DNA from 4 places in the Pseudomonas triticicola genome. Region 1 is predicted to be linked to each of the others. Evidence: predicted binding sites of a transcription regulator. Region 1 holds the regulator's gene; each other region holds the start of a gene.
The links. Region 1 encodes sigma-54, which starts transcription at its own class of promoters, with help from an activator protein. Its sites were predicted from a motif close to ANTGGCATNNANNTTGCTNT; they were not measured.
Positions count from the first base shown of each region.

Region 1 (4,225 bases):
TCCTGTAGGAGCTGCCGCAGGCTGCGATCTTTTGACTTTGGCTATCAGCCACCTTCGTCGAAGTAGTTGTCGATCAACGCTACCAGCGCATCCATGGCTTCCTGTTCCTGATGCCCTTCGGTACTCAAATAAATTTTGGTGCCTTTGCCCGCCGCGAGCATCATCATTGCCATGATGCTCTTGCCGTCGACAGCCGTTTCAGGGGTGCGTCCCACCCGGATCGTGCAGTCTGGATACTGACCGGCCACGCCGACGAATTTGGCCGATGCCCGCGCATGCAGACCCAGCTTATTGATGATTTCGATTTCACGAGCAGGCATCGCGGTGTGAATCCTTTAGGTGAGGTCGCGGTGGCGAACCTGGACGTTCTTCAGGGTTTTCTGCAGGGCCAGGCCCAGACGTTCGGTCAGGTAGACGGAGCGGTGGTGCCCGCCGGTGCAGCCGATGGCAATGGTCACGTAAGCACGGTTGCTGGCGGCGAAACGTGGCAGCCACTTGTTCAGGTAGGCGTAGATGTCCTGATACATTTCTTCGACATCCGGCTGCTGCGCCAGGTACTCGGCCACCGGTGCATCAAGGCCCGATTGCGCGCGCAGCTCCGGTTTCCAGTACGGATTGGGCAGGCAGCGCACATCGAAGACCAGATCGGCATCGACCGGCATGCCGCGCTTGAAGCCAAATGATTCAACCAGAAACGCCGTGCCGGGTTCCGGCTGATTCAGCAGGCGCAGCTTCAGAGTGTCGCGAAGCTGATAGAGGTTCAGGCTAGTGGTGTTGATTTTCAGATCGGCCAGATCGGCGATCGGGCCGAGCAGGGCGGTTTCATCGTGAATCGCCTCGGCCAGTGAGCGATTGGCGTTGCTCAGCGGGTGACGTCGCCGGGTCTCGGAAAAACGCTTGAGCAGAGTTTCCTCGTCGGCGTCCAGATACAGCACATCGCACTTGATGTGTTTGGCACGGACGTCTTCGAGCAATTCGGGAAAGCGTGACAGATGGCTGGGCAGGTTGCGCGCATCAATCGACACGGCGACCAGCGGCTGCGCCAGCTCCGTGTGAATCAGCGCACGCTCGGCCAGTTCCGGCAGCAAACCGGCCGGCAAATTGTCGATGCAGTAGTAGCCGTTGTCCTCAAGGACATTCAGGGCGGTACTTTTACCCGAGCCCGAACGGCCACTGACAATGATCAAACGCATGATTAGTGCCCGTTCTGCTCGTCCAGTACAACCTGGTACAAGGCTTCGTTGCTCGCGGCGCTGCGCAGTTTTTCACGAACTTCCTTGCGGTCGAGCATGCTGGCGATCTGGCGCAGCAACTCCAGATGCGCATCGGTCGCGGCTTCCGGGACCAGCAGCACGAACAGCAGGTCTACCGGAGCGCCGTCGATGGCGTCGAAATCGATCGGGGCTTCGAGGTGCAGCAGGGCGCTGATCGGCGCCGTGCAGCTCTTGAGGCGGCAGTGGGGAATGGCGATGCCGTTACCAAAACCGGTGGAACCGAGTTTTTCACGGGCGATCAGCGCCTCGAAGACATCCTGCATCGCCAGATCCGGCACTTCGCGGTGGATCAGGTTGGCAATCTGTTCGAGGGCTTTTTTCTTGCTGCCGCCCGGCGCGTTCACTTGGGAACGGCCGGGGGTCAGGATGGTTTCAAGTCGGATCATGGGATAGGGGTGTTAACGACCGGTCGCGCCCTGGAGGAGGCTCTGGGTCTTTTCCTTATGCTTTTTGAGTTGGCGATCCAGCTTGTCGGTGAGTGAGTCGATCGCAGCGTACATGTCGGTATCTTCTGCGTTGGCGACCACTTCGCTGCCGGGGATATGCAAGGTGGCTTCGATCTTCTGCTTCAGCTTTTCGACGCACATCGTGACTTGCACGTTGGTGATCTTGTCGAAATGTCGCTCCAGTCGCTGGAGTTTTTCCTCGATGTAGGAACGCAGAGGTTGGGTCACTTCCAGTTGGTGTCCACTGATGTTGACTTGCATACAGCTTCTCCTTCGTTGCCAGTGCATAAAGCGGCAGGCCGAAAAGCCTGCCACTGGAACGCTGTAACGTGGCTTACATCAACCGCTTGCGTTCGCTCGAAGGCGCGATTCCGAGGGATTCGCGGTACTTGGCGACGGTGCGGCGAGCCACCTGAATGCCTTGTGCCTCCAGTAAACCAGCGATCTTGCTGTCACTCAACGGCTTTTTCTGATTTTCCGCAGCGACCAGTTTTTTGATGATCGCGCGGATCGCCGTGGACGAGCATTCGCCGCCTTCGGAGGTACTGACGTGGCTGGAGAAAAAGTATTTCAGCTCATAAATACCGCGCGGGGTATGCATGAATTTTTGTGTGGTCACTCGGGAAATCGTCGATTCGTGCATGCCCACCGCTTCGGCGATGTCATGCAATACCAACGGCTTCATCGCTTCGTCGCCGTATTCGAGGAAGCCGCGCTGATGTTCGACGATCTGCGTGGCCACTTTCATCAGGGTTTCGTTGCGGCTCTGCAAGCTCTTGATGAACCAGCGGGCTTCCTGCAACTGGTTGCGCATGAAAGTGTTGTCGGCGCTGGTGTCGGCACGTTTCACAAAACCGGCGTACTGGGCGTTGACACGCAGGCGTGGCACCGACTCCTGGTTCAGCTCGACCAGCCAGCGCTCGTTGTCCTTGCGCACGATCACATCGGGAATGACGTACTCGGCTTCGGTCGACTCGATCTGCGAGCCTGGACGCGGATTGAGACTCTGCACCAGTTCGATGACCTGGCGCAGTTCGTCTTCCTTGAGCTTCATGCGGCGCATCAACTGGCTGTAATCGCGGCTGCCGAGCAGGTCGATGTAATCGGCGACCAGCCGTTTGGCCTCGGTCAGCCACTGCGTCTTCGCGGGCAGCTGGCGCAATTGCAGCTGCAGGCATTCGCTGAGGTTGCGGGCGCCGATCCCGGCGGGCTCGAATTGCTGGATGCGATGCAGGACGGCTTCGATCTCGTCGAGCTCGATGTCCAGTTCAGGATCGAACGCTTCAAGAATTTCTTCGAGTGTTTCGTCCAGATAGCCCTGATTGTTGATGCAGTCGATCAGGGTCACGGCGATCAGGCGATCGGTGTCGGACATCGGCGCCAGGTTCAGTTGCCAGAGCAGATGACTTTGCAGGCTCTCGCCGGCGGACGTGCGGGTGGTGAAATCCCACTCATCGTCATCGCTGCTGGGCAGGCTGCTGGCGCTGGTCTGGTAGACGTCTTCCCAGGCGGTATCCACTGGCAGTTCGTTGGGGATGCGCTCGTTCCATTCGCCATCCTCGAGGTTATCCACCGTCGGGGCGGTTTCCTGGTAGGAGGGTTCCTGGATTTCGGCGGGCTTCTGTTCGGCGTTGTCGGCCAGAGGATCGGCGTTGTCGAAGTCGTCGCCTTCTTCCTGGCGCTCGAGCATCGGATTGGATTCCAGAGCCTCCTGGATCTCCTGTTGCAGGTCCAGGGTCGACAATTGGAGCAGGCGGATGGCCTGTTGCAGCTGCGGTGTCATCGTCAGCTGCTGGCCCATTCTCAAGACTAGCGATGGTTTCATGGCAGGGGCTTAACACCTTATTCGCCGGCGCTTTGCGCCATCCACTACAGGGCGCCGAAGCGCCAAACTTAAGCAAATTATATGCCTGAAACTGAAGTGTTTGCCTAGAGCGCTGTAACAATTAAAGCGGATAAATGCGCCTTGAATCGATACAGCGCTGTCGCGCTTACAGGCGGAACTCGTGACCCAGATACACTTCCTTGACCAGATCGTTGGCCAGGATGGTCTCGGCATCGCCTTCAGCGATCAGTTGACCGTCGTTGACGATGTAAGCGGTTTCGCAGATATCCAGGGTTTCACGGACGTTGTGGTCGGTGATCAGCACACCGATGCCCTTGGCCTTGAGGTGATGGATGATCTGCTTGATGTCGCCGACCGAGATCGGGTCGACACCGGCGAACGGTTCGTCGAGCAAGATGAATTTCGGCGCAGTGGCCAGGGCACGAGCGATTTCCACCCGGCGGCGCTCACCACCGGACAGGCTCATGCCGAGGTTGTCGCGGATGTGGCTGATGTGAAACTCCTGCAGCAGGCTTTCCAGCTCCTTGCGACGACCGGCCTTGTCGAGCTCCGGGCGAGTCTCGAGGATCGCCATGATGTTGTCGGCGACCGACAGTTTGCGGAAGATCGACGCTTCTTGCGGCAGATAGCCGATACCAGCCTTGGCGCGGCCGTGCATC
Region 1 is NZ_JAHSTX010000001.1:3,600,848-3,605,072, reverse strand. It holds gene KVG85_RS16120 (HPr family phosphocarrier protein) at 45-320, opposite strand; gene rapZ (RNase adapter RapZ) at 336-1,193, opposite strand; gene ptsN (PTS IIA-like nitrogen regulatory protein PtsN) at 1,196-1,660, opposite strand; gene hpf (ribosome hibernation-promoting factor, HPF/YfiA family) at 1,673-1,981, opposite strand; gene KVG85_RS16100 (RNA polymerase factor sigma-54) at 2,055-3,545, opposite strand; gene lptB (LPS export ABC transporter ATP-binding protein) at 3,712-4,225, opposite strand, start outside.

Region 2 (4,225 bases), 780 kb from region 1:
CAGCAGCACCGATGTGAAGAAAATCCTCGCGATTTCCAACTTCGACAAACTCTTCGACATCAGTTGACGCCCATGCAGGCGCAAGAGCCGCTGACCATTCTTATCGCCGAAGACAGTGCCGCCGACCGGCTGCTGCTATCGACCATCGTCCGCCGTCAGGGCCATCAGGTGCTGACAGCGGCCAATGGTGCCGAGGCGGTGGAAACGTTCAAAGATCAGCAGCCTGATCTGGTATTGATGGACGCGCTGATGCCGGTGATGGACGGCTTCGAGGCGGCGCGGCAGATCAAGGCGCTGGCGGGTGAAGCGCTGGTGCCGATCATTTTCCTCACGTCGCTGACCGAGAGTGAAGCGCTGGCCCGTTGTCTGGAGGCTGGTGGTGACGATTTTCTGGCGAAGCCGTACAACCAGGTGATCCTTGCCGCCAAAATCAAGGCGATGGATCGCTTGCGTCGCCTTCAGGCCACGGTCCTGCAGCAGCGCGATCTGATCGCGAAACATCATGACTATCTGCTCAACGAACAACGCGTGGCCAAAGCGGTGTTCGACAAGGTCGCGCATTCCGGGTGCCTGAGTGCGCCGAACATCCGTTACCTGCAATCGCCTTACGCGCTGTTCAATGGTGATCTGTTGCTCGCGGCGTACACGCCGGCCGGTGACATGCACGTCATGCTCGGCGATTTCACCGGGCATGGCTTGCCGGCAGCGGTGGGGGCGATGCCGCTGGCCGAAGTGTTTTATGGGATGACCGCCAAAGGCTACGGCCTGGCCGAAACCCTGCGCGAGATGAACGCCAAGCTCAAGCGCATCCTGCCGGTGGACATGTTCTGCTGCGCTACCTTGCTCAGTCTGAGTTTCCAGAGCCGTTCAGTGGAGGTATGGAACGGCGGCATGCCCGACGGTTACTTGCACCGCATGGTCAGCGGCGAGCGCGTGCCGTTGCCGGCGCGGCATTTGCCCCTGGGGATTCTCAGCGCGCAAGCCTTCGATGACCGTACGGATGTGTATCCGATGGCCGTCGATGATCGGGTGTTTCTGTTATCGGACGGGGTGATCGATACCTGTGATGCCAATGACCAGTTGTTCGGCGTCGAGCGCTTGCAGCAGGTGTTTGCGGCGAACCGCGAGCCGGATCGGCTGTTCGAGGATATCGAACAGGCACTGCGCGATTTTCGCGGACAGGTCCGTGATGATGTGAGCATGGTCGAGGTCAGTCTGCTTGAGTCGGCGCAGGCCCACGGCGCGGCGCCGGTGTATTCCGACAGCGGCCAGTCGTGCCCGCTGGACTGGTCGGCCAGTTTCGAATTTCGCGGCGCCACGCTCAGGCGCTTCAATCCGTTGCCGTTCCTCTTGCAGTTGCTGCTAGAGGTGCATGGCCTGCGCGCGCAGAGCGGAGCGCTGTACAGCGTGCTCGCCGAGCTGTATTCCAACGCGCTGGAGCATGGCGTGCTCGGGCTGGACTCGAGCCTCAAGCGTGATGCCACTGGTTTTGCCCGTTACTACGAAATGCGCGCGGCGCGACTGGAGGCGCTGCAAGACGGTTTCGTGCGCGTGCATTTGCAGGTCCAGCCGCAAGGCGAGGGTGGGCGGCTGGTCATTCGCGTCGAGGATAGCGGCAAAGGTTTTGATGTGGCGCGGGTCATGGAGCGGCCCGTGGATAACGTCCGCTTGTCGGGACGCGGCATCGGTCTGGTCCGGCAACTGGGGCGCAACGCCACTTGGTCAGACCAGGGTCGTAGTGCCAGCGTGGCGTTTTTCTGGAAGATTGAGGCATAATCCGCCCATTCTTGATCAAGGAGTGAGCAAGTGACAGACCCACATGTAGATCGCGAAGTCCTCGATACTTTGCGCGAGGTGATGGAGGACGGCTATACGGAATTGCTGGAGACTTTTCTGGCAGATTCGCAAAGCCGCCTGCACGAGTTGCAGGACAGCACCAGCGCCAAAGCGCTTTCCGATGTAGCCCATAGCTTCAAGGGCAGTGCCAGCAACATGGGCGCGGTTCGACTGGCCGAGTTGTGCCAGGATCTTGAGTCGAATGCCAAGGACAAAAGTCCGGAAGCGCTCGCTCAACTGGTGGCCGATATCCATTCCGAATTCGCCGAAGTACGCCCGGTGTACGAAAGCGAAAAGCACCACGCCCACATCCACTGAAGCTGCCGCCCGGCGCTTTTCGCAAGTGTCTGGCCAAACTGGCCCGGCACTTGCAGTCATCTTGCTCAACTGTACCTACGATCCCAGTGCAGCGGAGACCGTGTCATGCCTGCGACCCCCAACATTCTTCTTCAGACCGCCGCCCAGGCCAAGGCGCAAGCCGCCTCTGCCAAATCGTCGGCAATGGCCGCAGACGCCGGGGACAAGGCTTCCAGCTTCGCCAGAGTGTTTGCCGATCAGGCGCCGGCCAAGCCTGCCGTGAGCGCTGACAATTCAGTCAAGCCGGCACGCGACAAGGTCGCGGACAGCAGCGGCAAAAAGGATATCGGCAAAGATCAGTCTGCCGCGCCCGAGCCAGCAGTTGCCGATAGCGGCAAAGCGTTGCCTGCCGACAAAGCGGCGGCGAGCGACGACGCGACTGCCACTGCCAATGACACCACTGAAACGGTACAAACCCCTGTGGCCGATGCCGCGCCTGTAGACCCGGCGCTTGATCCGGCCCTGGCGCAAGTCGTTCAGCCGTTGGTGGCGGCGCCTGTCGTGCAGGCTCCAGCAGTCGCAACCCCAGCCCACGCCGAAACCGAAACCCCGGCATTGGCAGTGGTGGCTGGCATGGTCAAAGATCCGGCGGCCACCGACAGCGAATTTGATCCGACAGCCGACCCGCTCGACTCGATGCCGGCCGTGCGCATGGCGATGGAGCAGGGCGGGCATATTTCCGCCGCCAGCCAGGCGCAACCGAAAGCCTCGCCTGCTCAGGCTCAGGCCGATGGCGAGTTGACCGCCGCGCAGAACTTCGCCGCCGGCATGGCCAGCATGCTCGACGTGCAGGCCGACAAGGACAGCACCAGCCAAGGCGGCGAACAAGCTTTCAGCGGGCTGATCGACGATGGCCTGAAGGATCTGAAGTCCGCCACCAGCGACACCCGTGTCGACGACTTCGCCAACCGTCTGGCGGCACTGACCCAGGCCGCTACGCCGAAAACCGCCAATGCGCTGCCGGTGAATCAGCCGATCGCCATGCACCAGAGCGGCTGGACCGAAGAAGTGGTCAACCGCGTCATGTACCTGTCCAGCGTCAACCTCAAAGCGGCCGACATTCAGTTGCAGCCGGCGGAGCTGGGGCGTCTGGATATTCGCGTCAACATGGTCCCCGACCAGCAGACCCAGGTGACTTTCATGAGCGCGCATCCAAGCGTGCGTGAAGCGCTCGACAGCCAGATGCATCGTCTGCGCGACATGTTCAACCAGCAGGGCATGGGCCAGGTGGATGTCAATGTCGCCGACCAGAACCGTGGCTGGCAGGGTCAGCAAGGTCAGGAACAGGCGCAGCAGGGCCAGAGTGGCCGGACCAGTGCTGCGGGTGGCCGCTTGGATTCGGTGGATGAGGAATTGGCGCCGGCTACTGTCGCTGAAGTGGCGGCGCAGACTACCAGCGTGATTGGCAGCAGCGCGGTCGACTATTACGCCTGAGCAAATCAAGAGCCCCTCACCCTAGCCCTCTCCCAGAGGGAGAGGGGACCGATTGGGGAATCTTGAAGAACTACGCCGACCTGAACGAGCATCGCTGAATCCGTTCGACATTCGGTGACCTGTTGGTTCCCGCCCTTAACTTGCACTCACCTCGGTTGTGCAGGTCGATGTCCAGCCCCATTACATCTCGGTCGGCCCCCTCTCCCTACGGGAGAGGGCTGGGGTGAGGGTGCTTTTGACTTTAGCGTCGTTCTCGACCTCCGACACTTCTGGCATAACACTTGCTCTTGCCTTGCCGTGCGACTGTGAAACCCCCGATTAGTGACGGATTATTGGCATGGCGAAGAGCGAAGCTGCAGCAGTAAAAGACCCCGCAACTAAAGGCAAACTCAAGCTGATCATCGTGATCGTGCTGGCGTTGCTGGTGGCGATCGGTGCATCCGTCGGGGCGACCTGGTTCTTCATGCACGGCGCGCAGAGCAAGCCTGCCGAGGCCGCTGAAGCAGCGCCGGTCGGCAAACAGGCGGCGATTTTCGAGCCGATGGCGCCGGCCTTCGTTGCCAACTACAACCAGAACGGCCGTCAGCGCTACATGCAG
Region 2 is NZ_JAHSTX010000001.1:2,822,080-2,826,304, reverse strand. It holds gene KVG85_RS12550 (STAS domain-containing protein) at 1-67, shown strand, start outside; gene KVG85_RS12545 (ATP-binding SpoIIE family protein phosphatase) at 73-1,776, shown strand; gene KVG85_RS12540 (Hpt domain-containing protein) at 1,807-2,154, shown strand; gene KVG85_RS12535 (flagellar hook-length control protein FliK) at 2,260-3,627, shown strand; gene fliL (flagellar basal body-associated protein FliL) at 3,965-4,225, shown strand, end outside.
Region 2: a site for sigma-54 is predicted at 2,203-2,222, ahead of KVG85_RS12535 (flagellar hook-length control protein FliK). Genes of this name have one in related genera too.

Region 3 (4,225 bases), 3.4 Mb from region 1:
CGGAGTACAACACCAAGACCCAGGGTTTCCTGGTCCGCTCGGTGGAGCGCATCGTCAACATGAACTGGGAAGAGATCCATCCGCCACCCAAGGGTACCGGTCGCGATCACTACCTGACCGCTGTGACCCGGGTCGACAATCAGTTGGTCGAAATCATCGACGTCGAGAAGGTGCTGGCCGAAGTGGCGCCGACGCCGGAAGCGATTTCGGTGGGCGTGGTCGATGTCGAGACGCAGACCAAGGCGTTGTCGCTGCGGGTGCTGACGGTCGATGACTCGTCGGTGGCGCGCAAGCAGGTCACCCGTTGTCTGCAGACCATCGGTGTCGAAGTGGTGGCGCTGAACGACGGCAAGCAGGCGCTGGATTACCTGCGCAAGCTGGTCGACGAGGGCAAGAAGCCGGAAGAAGAGTTCCTGATGATGATTTCCGACATCGAGATGCCGGAGATGGACGGGTACACCCTGACGGCGGAAATCCGCGGCGACGCACGCATGCAAAAGCTCCATATCATCCTGCATACTTCGTTGTCGGGGGTATTCAATCAGGCGATGGTGAAGAAAGTCGGTGCTGATGACTTCCTGGCCAAATTCCGTCCTGATGACCTCGCATCCCGGGTAGTCGACCGGATCAAAGCAGCAGATATCAGCTAGGGGCCTTCTGCCCCTGGCGGTCAACACGATTTAAGAGGCGGCATCATTGTCTACGGGTAATTTGGATTTCGAACAGTTCCGGGTCTTCCTGGAAAAAGCCTGTGGCATTCTGCTCGGTGAAAACAAGCAGTATCTGGTCTCGAGCCGTCTCAACAAACTGATGGAGCAGCAAGGCATCAAGTCCCTGGGTGAGCTGGTACAGCGCATCCAGACCCAGCCGCGCAGCGGTTTGCGCGAGCAGGTGGTCGATGCCATGACGACCAACGAAACCCTGTGGTTTCGCGACACCTATCCGTTTGAAGTCTTGAAGAACAAGGTACTGCCGGAAGCGATCAAGGCCAGCCCCAACCAGCGTCTGCGGATCTGGTCAGCGGCCTGCTCGTCGGGGCAGGAACCGTACTCGCTGTCGATGTCGATCGACGAGTTCGAGCGCAGCAACCTGGGCCAGTTGAAGATGGGCGTGCAGATCGTTGCCACTGATCTGTCGGGCCTGATGCTCAACAACTGCAAGACCGGCGAGTACGACAGCCTGGCGATCGGTCGCGGTCTGTCGCCGGAACGCCTGCAACGCTACTTCGACCCGAAAGGGCCGGGGCGCTGGGTGGTCAAGGCGCCGATCAAGAGCCGGGTGGAATTCCGCTCGTTCAACCTGCTCGACAGTTACGCAGCGCTGGGCAAGTTCGACATCGTGTTCTGCCGCAACGTGCTGATCTACTTCTCTGCCGAAGTGAAGAAGGACATCCTGTTGCGCATTCACAGCACGTTGAAGCCGGGTGGGTACCTGTTCCTTGGCGCTTCGGAAGCGCTGAACGGATTGCCGGATCATTACCAGATGGTTCAGTGCAGCCCGGGGATTATTTACAAGGCGAAATAAGCGGTTCGCGGCAGTACAAAAAACGGGAGGCCCCAAAAGGCCTGCCGTTTTTTTATGCCCGAATTATTTCCACGAACACCACAAACCCCCTGTGGGAGCGAGCCTGCTCGCGAAAGCGGTCTGTCCGTAAGACAGTTGGCGCCTGACACGCCGCCTTCGCGAGCAGGCTCGCTCCCACAGGGATCTGCGCTGACCTGGCAAGGACGGCAAGCGGCAGAAAAGCGGCATCCGGCGGTAACCGGTTGCCGCTTTTCTGGCATTGCCGCTTAGCCTGTTTGGCGCAAAGCCCCGGAATACGGGGCTTTGTTCATTTGGCACGGCGCTTGCTAAAGCTCAGATACGAAAAACCGGTCACCTGAAGGTTCCCGACATGAGCATCAGCTTCGACAAAGCGCTGGGCATTCACGAAAAGGCACTGGGCTTCCGCGCCCAGCGTGCCGAAGTGCTGGCCAACAACATCGCCAACGCCGACACCCCGAACTACAAGGCGCGGGATCTGGATTTCTCCAAAGTGCTCGAAGCACAGACCGAGAAGACCAAGACCGGCGGCCACTTTGCCCTGAACATGACCAACAGCCGGCACATCGAGGCTGAAGGGCTGGGCAATGGCGACGAGTCGCTGATGTATCGCACGCCGATGCAGCCTTCGATCGACCAGAACACCGTCGACGCTCAATTGGAACAGTCGAACTACGCAGAAAACGCCGTCGGCTTCCAGGCCAGCTTCACCTTGCTCAACAGCAAATTCAAAGGGCTGGTGTCAGCCCTGCGCGGAGAATAATCCATGTCCCTGTCCAGCGTTTTCAACATTGCCGGCAGCGGCATGAGCGCGCAGACCACGCGTCTGAACACCGTGGCGTCGAACATCGCCAACGCCGAAACCGTTTCGTCGAGCATCGACCAGACCTACCGCGCCCGTCATCCGGTATTCGCCACCATGTTCCAGGGCGGCCAGGCAGGCGGCAGCAATTCGCTGTTCCAGAACCAGGACGCTGCCGGGCAGGGCGTGCAGGTGCTCGGCGTTGTCGAAGACCAGAGCAATCTTGAAGCGCGCTACGAGCCGAACCATCCGGCCGCCGACGCCAAGGGCTACGTCTACTACCCGAACGTCAACGTGGTGGAAGAAATGGCTGACATGATTTCCGCGAGCCGCTCGTTCCAGACCAACGCGGAAATGATGAACACCGCCAAAACCATGATGCAGAAGGTACTGACCCTCGGTCAGTAATAAGGGGCGACTGCCATGAGCGTTACGGATACCACCAGCAGCCTGAGCATGAACGACATCCTGGCCAACTCGTCGAAGAAGGCCAGCAGCACTACGTCGGGCGGCATCGCTTCGGCGACCAACAGTGCCACCGGCGGCCAGGCGCTGGGCAAGGATGCTTTCCTGCAATTGCTGGTCACCCAGCTGAAAAACCAGAACCCGCTCGACCCGCAGGACAACAGCGCTTTCGTTGCGCAACTGGCGCAGTTCAGCAGCCTTGAAGGCATTACCACGCTGAACTCCACCGTCAGTGGCCTTGCCGGCAACTACAACTCGTCGCAGGCGCTGCAAGCGTCGTCGCTGGTCGGTCGCAACGTGATCGTGCAGACCAACACCGCGCAGCTCGATGACCCGAGCAAAGGCCTGACCGGTTCGGTCACCGTGCCTTCGTCGATTGCCGGCGGCACCGTGACCATTACCGACAAGGACGGCAAGACCGTGCGCACCATCGACCTGGGCAGCCGCGCTGCCGGCGATGCCAGTTTCACTTGGGACGGCAAGGACACCGCCGGCACCGTGGTTCCGGTCGGCACTTACACGTTCAAGGCCAACGCACCGATCAACGGCACCGCGACCGACCTGGCGACCTACCTGCCAGCGACCGTCAACAGCGTGACGATCAGCCAGACCGGTGGCGAGCTGATGCTCAACCTGGCCGGCAAGGGCACCGTTGCCCTGTCCAAAGTACAAACCATTGGTATATAGAGCCGACTAACCCGGCACGAAGGAGTGGAACATGTCTTTTAACATCGGCCTTAGCGGTCTCTATGCCGCCAACAAACAACTCGACGTCACCGGCAACAACATCGCCAACGTCGCCACCGCCGGTTTCAAATCCTCGCGGGCAGAATTCGCAGACGTGTACTCGGCCACTCGTTTGGGTACCGGTACCAAAGTGATCGGCAACGGCGTGCGCCTGGCCAATGTGTCCCAGCAGTTCACCCAGGGTGACATCAACAACACTGGCAACGTGCTGGACATGGGGATCAACGGTTCCGGCTTCTTCACCATGAGCAACAACGGCTCGATCTCGTACACCCGTGCCGGTACGTTCAAGGTCGACGACCAAGGTTTCATTACCAATACCGACTACACCTCGCGTCTGCAGGGTTACGGTGTGGATGCCAATGGCAAGATCATCAACGGTGTGCTGACCGATTTGAAGATCGATACTTCGAACCTCGCGCCGAAATCCACTTCGGCGGTGACCTCGAGCATCAACCTGAATTCGTCGGCACCGAAAATCATCGATACTGGCGCCACTGCCGTCGTGTTCGATCCTTCCAAGCCTGAGACTTACACCAAGTCCTTCAGCACGCCGATCTATGACACTCAGGGCAACTCGCACGTCATGGATCAGTACATGGTCAAGACCGGCGACAACGTCTGGAAGGTCTACACTCTGGTTGATGGTCGCAACCCGGACGCTACCGG
Region 3 is NZ_JAHSTX010000001.1:238,459-242,683, forward strand. It holds gene KVG85_RS01085 (chemotaxis protein CheV) at 1-650, shown strand, start outside; gene cheR (protein-glutamate O-methyltransferase CheR) at 697-1,524, shown strand; gene flgB (flagellar basal body rod protein FlgB) at 1,895-2,305, shown strand; gene flgC (flagellar basal body rod protein FlgC) at 2,309-2,752, shown strand; gene flgD (flagellar hook assembly protein FlgD) at 2,768-3,496, shown strand; gene flgE (flagellar hook protein FlgE) at 3,528-4,225, shown strand, end outside.
Region 3: a site for sigma-54 is predicted at 1,835-1,854, ahead of flgB (flagellar basal body rod protein FlgB). Genes of this name have one in related genera too.

Region 4 (4,225 bases), 980 kb from region 1:
GCGCCGATGATGATCGCTTCGTGGGGCTCGTCCATGGTCAGCACATGCAGGATGTTGCCGAACGGATCGAGCTGCGCACGCACCGGACGCGGCAGGTCGAGTTGCCAACTGAGGACATGCTGGCGCTCGCTGTCGTGGGGCGTCAGGCGCAGGTACTGGATGCTCGCGCGCACCTGATCTTCGTAGTGATAGGTGGTCTCGTGGCTTATGGAAAGTCTCATGCAGCCTCCAGGTAGGAACTGTGAATGGCGTTGCCCAACTGGCGCACCAGCGGGATGAATTCGGTCAGCCAGGCGTGCAGGCCTTCTTCGAGGATTTCGTTGATGCCGGTGTAGCGCAGGCGCGCGTCCATTTCCGCCGCCAGGCGTTGTGCCGGTCGGCCGTTGGCGCCTGGCAGTTGCGCGAGGATCTGGTCGATCTCTTCGGTACAGGCACGCAGCGAACGCGGCACGTCGGCGCGTAACAGCAGCAGTTCGGCGACATGCCGGGCGCCGGGCGCGTCGCGGTAGATTTCGGTGTAGGCCTCGAATGAGGACAAGGCGCGCAGCAGCGCACTCCATTGGTAATAGGCGTGCGCCGTGCCGTCGCTGACTGCTTCGGCCTGATCGCCGGCCATTTCGTAACGGGCATCGAGCAGGCGCAGCGTGTTGTCCGCGCGCTCGATAAACGTGCCCAGACGAATAAAGCGAAACGCGTCGTTGCGCATGATCGTGCCGTATGAGGCGCCACGAAACAGGTGCGAACGCTCCTTGATCCATTCGCAGAAACGGCTCATGCCATAACGACTCAGGCCCTGTTCGGCGATGCCGCGAATCTCCAGCCAGGTCGCGTTGATGTTTTCCCACATATCCGCAGTGATTCGCCCGCGTACCGCATGAGCACTGGCCCGCGCTGCACCAAGGCAGCTGTAGATACTGGCCGGGTTGGCCGCATCCAGTGCGAAGAAATGCAGCAGACGCTCTGCGTGCAGGTCGCCGTGGCGTTCAAGGTAATCGTCCAGGGTGCCGGTGATCAGCAACGGCATGGCGAGTTCATGCAGACCATCGCCGCGCCCGTCCTGCGGCATCAGCGACAGCGAATAACTGATATCGAGCATGCGCGCGAGATTCTCCGCACGCTCCAGGTAACGCGACATCCAGTACAGATCCGAGGCAGTTCTACTTAACATGGCAAGCTTCCTTCAATCCTCGACTACCCAGGTGTCCTTGGTGCCGCCGCCCTGGGAGGAATTCACCACCAGGGAGCCTTCACGCAACGCGACACGGGTCAAACCGCCGGGCACGACCCGGGTTTCGCGACCGGACAACACAAACGGACGCAAGTCGATATGGCGCGGCGCGATGCCGTTTTCGACAAAGGTCGGACAGGTCGACAGCGATAGCGTCGGTTGCGCAATGTAGGCATGGGGTTTGGCTTTGATGCGCTCACGAAAGGCATCGATTTCCGCCGTCGTCGCGGCCGGCCCGACCAGCATCCCGTAACCGCCGGAACCTTGGGTTTCCTTGACCACCAGTTCCGGAAGATTGGCCAGCACGTGGGACAGCTCGGACGGGTTGCGGCACTGCCAGGTCGGGACGTTTTTCAGAATCGGCTCTTCGTCGAGGTAGAAACGGATCATGTCGGTGACAAACGGGTACACCGATTTATCGTCCGCCACGCCGGTGCCGATGGCGTTGGCCAGCACCACGTTGCCGGAACGATAGGACGACAGCAGCCCCGGCACGCCGAGCATTGAGTCCGGGTTGAATGCCAGCGGATCGAGGAAGGCATCGTCGAGGCGACGATAGATCACGTCGACCGCTTTCGGGCCATCGGTGGTGCGCATGAACACCTTGTCGTCACGCACGAACAGATCCGCACCTTCGACCAGTTCCACGCCCATTTCCCGAGCAAGAAACGCGTGTTCGAAGAACGCGCTGTTGAAGCGTCCCGGCGTCAACACCACCACGCTCGGATTGTCGATCGGGCTTGAGCTTTTCAGGGTGTCGAGCAGCAGATTGGGATAGTGATCGATCGGGGCGATGCGCTGGGCGGAGAACAGTTCGGGGAACAGGCGCATCATCATCTTGCGGTCCTCGAGCATGTAGCTGACGCCGCTGGGTGTGCGCAGGTTGTCTTCGAGAACGTAATAAGTGCCATCGCCATCGCGCACCAGATCGACGCCGGAGATATGCGAGTAGATGTCGCGGTGCAGATCCAGGCCCTGCATTGCCAACTGGTATTGCTCGTTGGCGAGCACCTGTTCGGCGGGAATGATCCCGGCCTTGATAATGCGCTGCTCGTGGTAGAGGTCGGCGAGAAACATGTTCAACGCCTTGACCCGCTGAATGCAGCCGCGCTCGACAATCCGCCATTCACTGGCGGGAATGCTGCGGGGAATGGTATCGAACGGAATCAGGCGCTCGGTGCCCTGCTCGTCGCCATAGAGCGTGAAGGTGATCCCGGCACGGTGGAACAGCAGATCGGCCTCGCGGCGGCGCTGCGCGAGCAGCTCGTCGGGCGTCTCGGCCAGCCAGCGGGCAAATTCCCGGTAATGCGGGCGGACCAGGCCGCCGGCATCGTACATCTCGTCAAAATAGGTGCGGATCATGCCGTACTCCTTGTCACTCCGGACATACAGGCCTTCGCAAGGCCCGTGCCATCGGCATAAACGCTTTGATTTCAATCGGTTGTAGATCCACGCCGAAGGCTGCGCACCATTCCTGTGCGGCAAATGCCCCGGCCCGATTGCCCCCGCTTCATTGCGACGCACTGCATCGCCTATCACCAGCATAGTCAGAGTTGATTTCACTGGCCGGCCGCGACTGCGGATAATCCGCGCATTCGCTGCAAAACTTCCCCGGCACGCCGCCGCGAAGTAGACAGCTCAACTGATCTGAACTGCCTTGGCAGCCCCGTCCCGACAGGACTTTACTGCATACCCGTCTTCCCTTTTAGCCACCCTCTCCGGTGGCTTTTTTTTGCCCTGGATTCTTGTTTCAGGGTTTTGCCACTGCGATATGCAGAAGCCAGAAACGACAACGGCCGACCCGAAGGTCAGCCGTTGCCCGACAGACAATGCGCAATATCAATTCAACCGGTAACGATTGCGCACCTCCTGCTTCACGCCCCAACCCTCGATAATGCCGCCCAGCGGTTCGACCACGGCTGAAAAGCCTTGCTCGAAATCGCCGATGTCGTCATAGGTTGCGTACATCACTTTGCTCAATTCCAGCGACCAGGCGCCGTCGTCGCGCGCACTGACCTGGGCATTGATGGATTCACCACGAAATTTGCCTGCTGCCCTGCGCGCCCGCTCCTCGTCCGGGAAAATCGCGTAGAACTCGATGGGATGGAACCGGGAAAAATCGAAACCGCCTTCTTTCATGCGGCGCAGAACGTTGCTGCTGATGTCTTCTTGATAGGCTGTGCTCATGAATCGTCCCCCTCGATTGATGGATAGACTTTCCGTATTCCCGCCCCGGGCCTTTTGGCCTAAGTACTACGGCAACGTGGTTGCGCGCGGGAAACAAGCATGTAGCTGACAAGACCAGACCTTAGCGATCCATTCGCTGATCTCGCTTGCAGAGTAGCCCCAAGAGAGCGCCGCTGCCAAGGCCTGGTTTACGAGATGACAGGAAGTGTTCAGACAGGGGTGATGCTGCGGATTTCGATGCCGTTCTGGGTCTTGAGGTTTTTCACCTCGGCATCGGTGGTGCGCCCTTGCAGGTCGTTGAGATCCAGCTTCGCGGCGACTGGAAGAAGCCGCTCCTTGATCAGCCGTGCGGCTTCATCATCGGACGGGCATTCCTCACGTTCGAAGACTTCATCAATAATTACGCCGTGATCATCCACGAAAGTGACTTTCCACTTTTGCATCAGTGCCTCCTCGATCAACCCGTAGATGGGCTTACCTCTATCTCGACTTTTTTCCGCGATAGTTGGTTCAAAAGGATTACAGCACTTAGTCAGGAAAAACCGATGAGCATTGTGGGAGCGAGCCTGCTCGCGAAGCCGGCGTGCCTGTCGACATTCAGTTGGCTGACACGGCGCTTTCGCGATCAGGCTCGCTCCCACAAGGAGGTTTTTGCGGGGAAGCCTTAGTCGTTGCTTGGCTTGTTGACCGCTTGCAGTACGTATTGCGGCAGAGCGAACGCGCCGATGTGAATTTCCGGGTTGTAGTAGCGGGTAACGATGCCGCTGCCGATGAAGCGCTGTTGCAGGGTTTCACGGCTGAGCTTGCGGT
Region 4 is NZ_JAHSTX010000001.1:2,618,993-2,623,217, forward strand. It holds gene KVG85_RS11570 (transglutaminase family protein) at 1-221, opposite strand, end outside; gene KVG85_RS11575 (alpha-E domain-containing protein) at 218-1,168, opposite strand; gene KVG85_RS11580 (circularly permuted type 2 ATP-grasp protein) at 1,181-2,590, opposite strand; gene KVG85_RS11585 (ribonuclease E inhibitor RraB) at 3,068-3,415, opposite strand; gene KVG85_RS11590 (hypothetical protein) at 3,625-3,858, opposite strand; gene speE (polyamine aminopropyltransferase) at 4,080-4,225, opposite strand, start outside.
Region 4: a site for sigma-54 is predicted at 2,624-2,643, ahead of KVG85_RS11580 (circularly permuted type 2 ATP-grasp protein). Genes of this name have one in related genera too.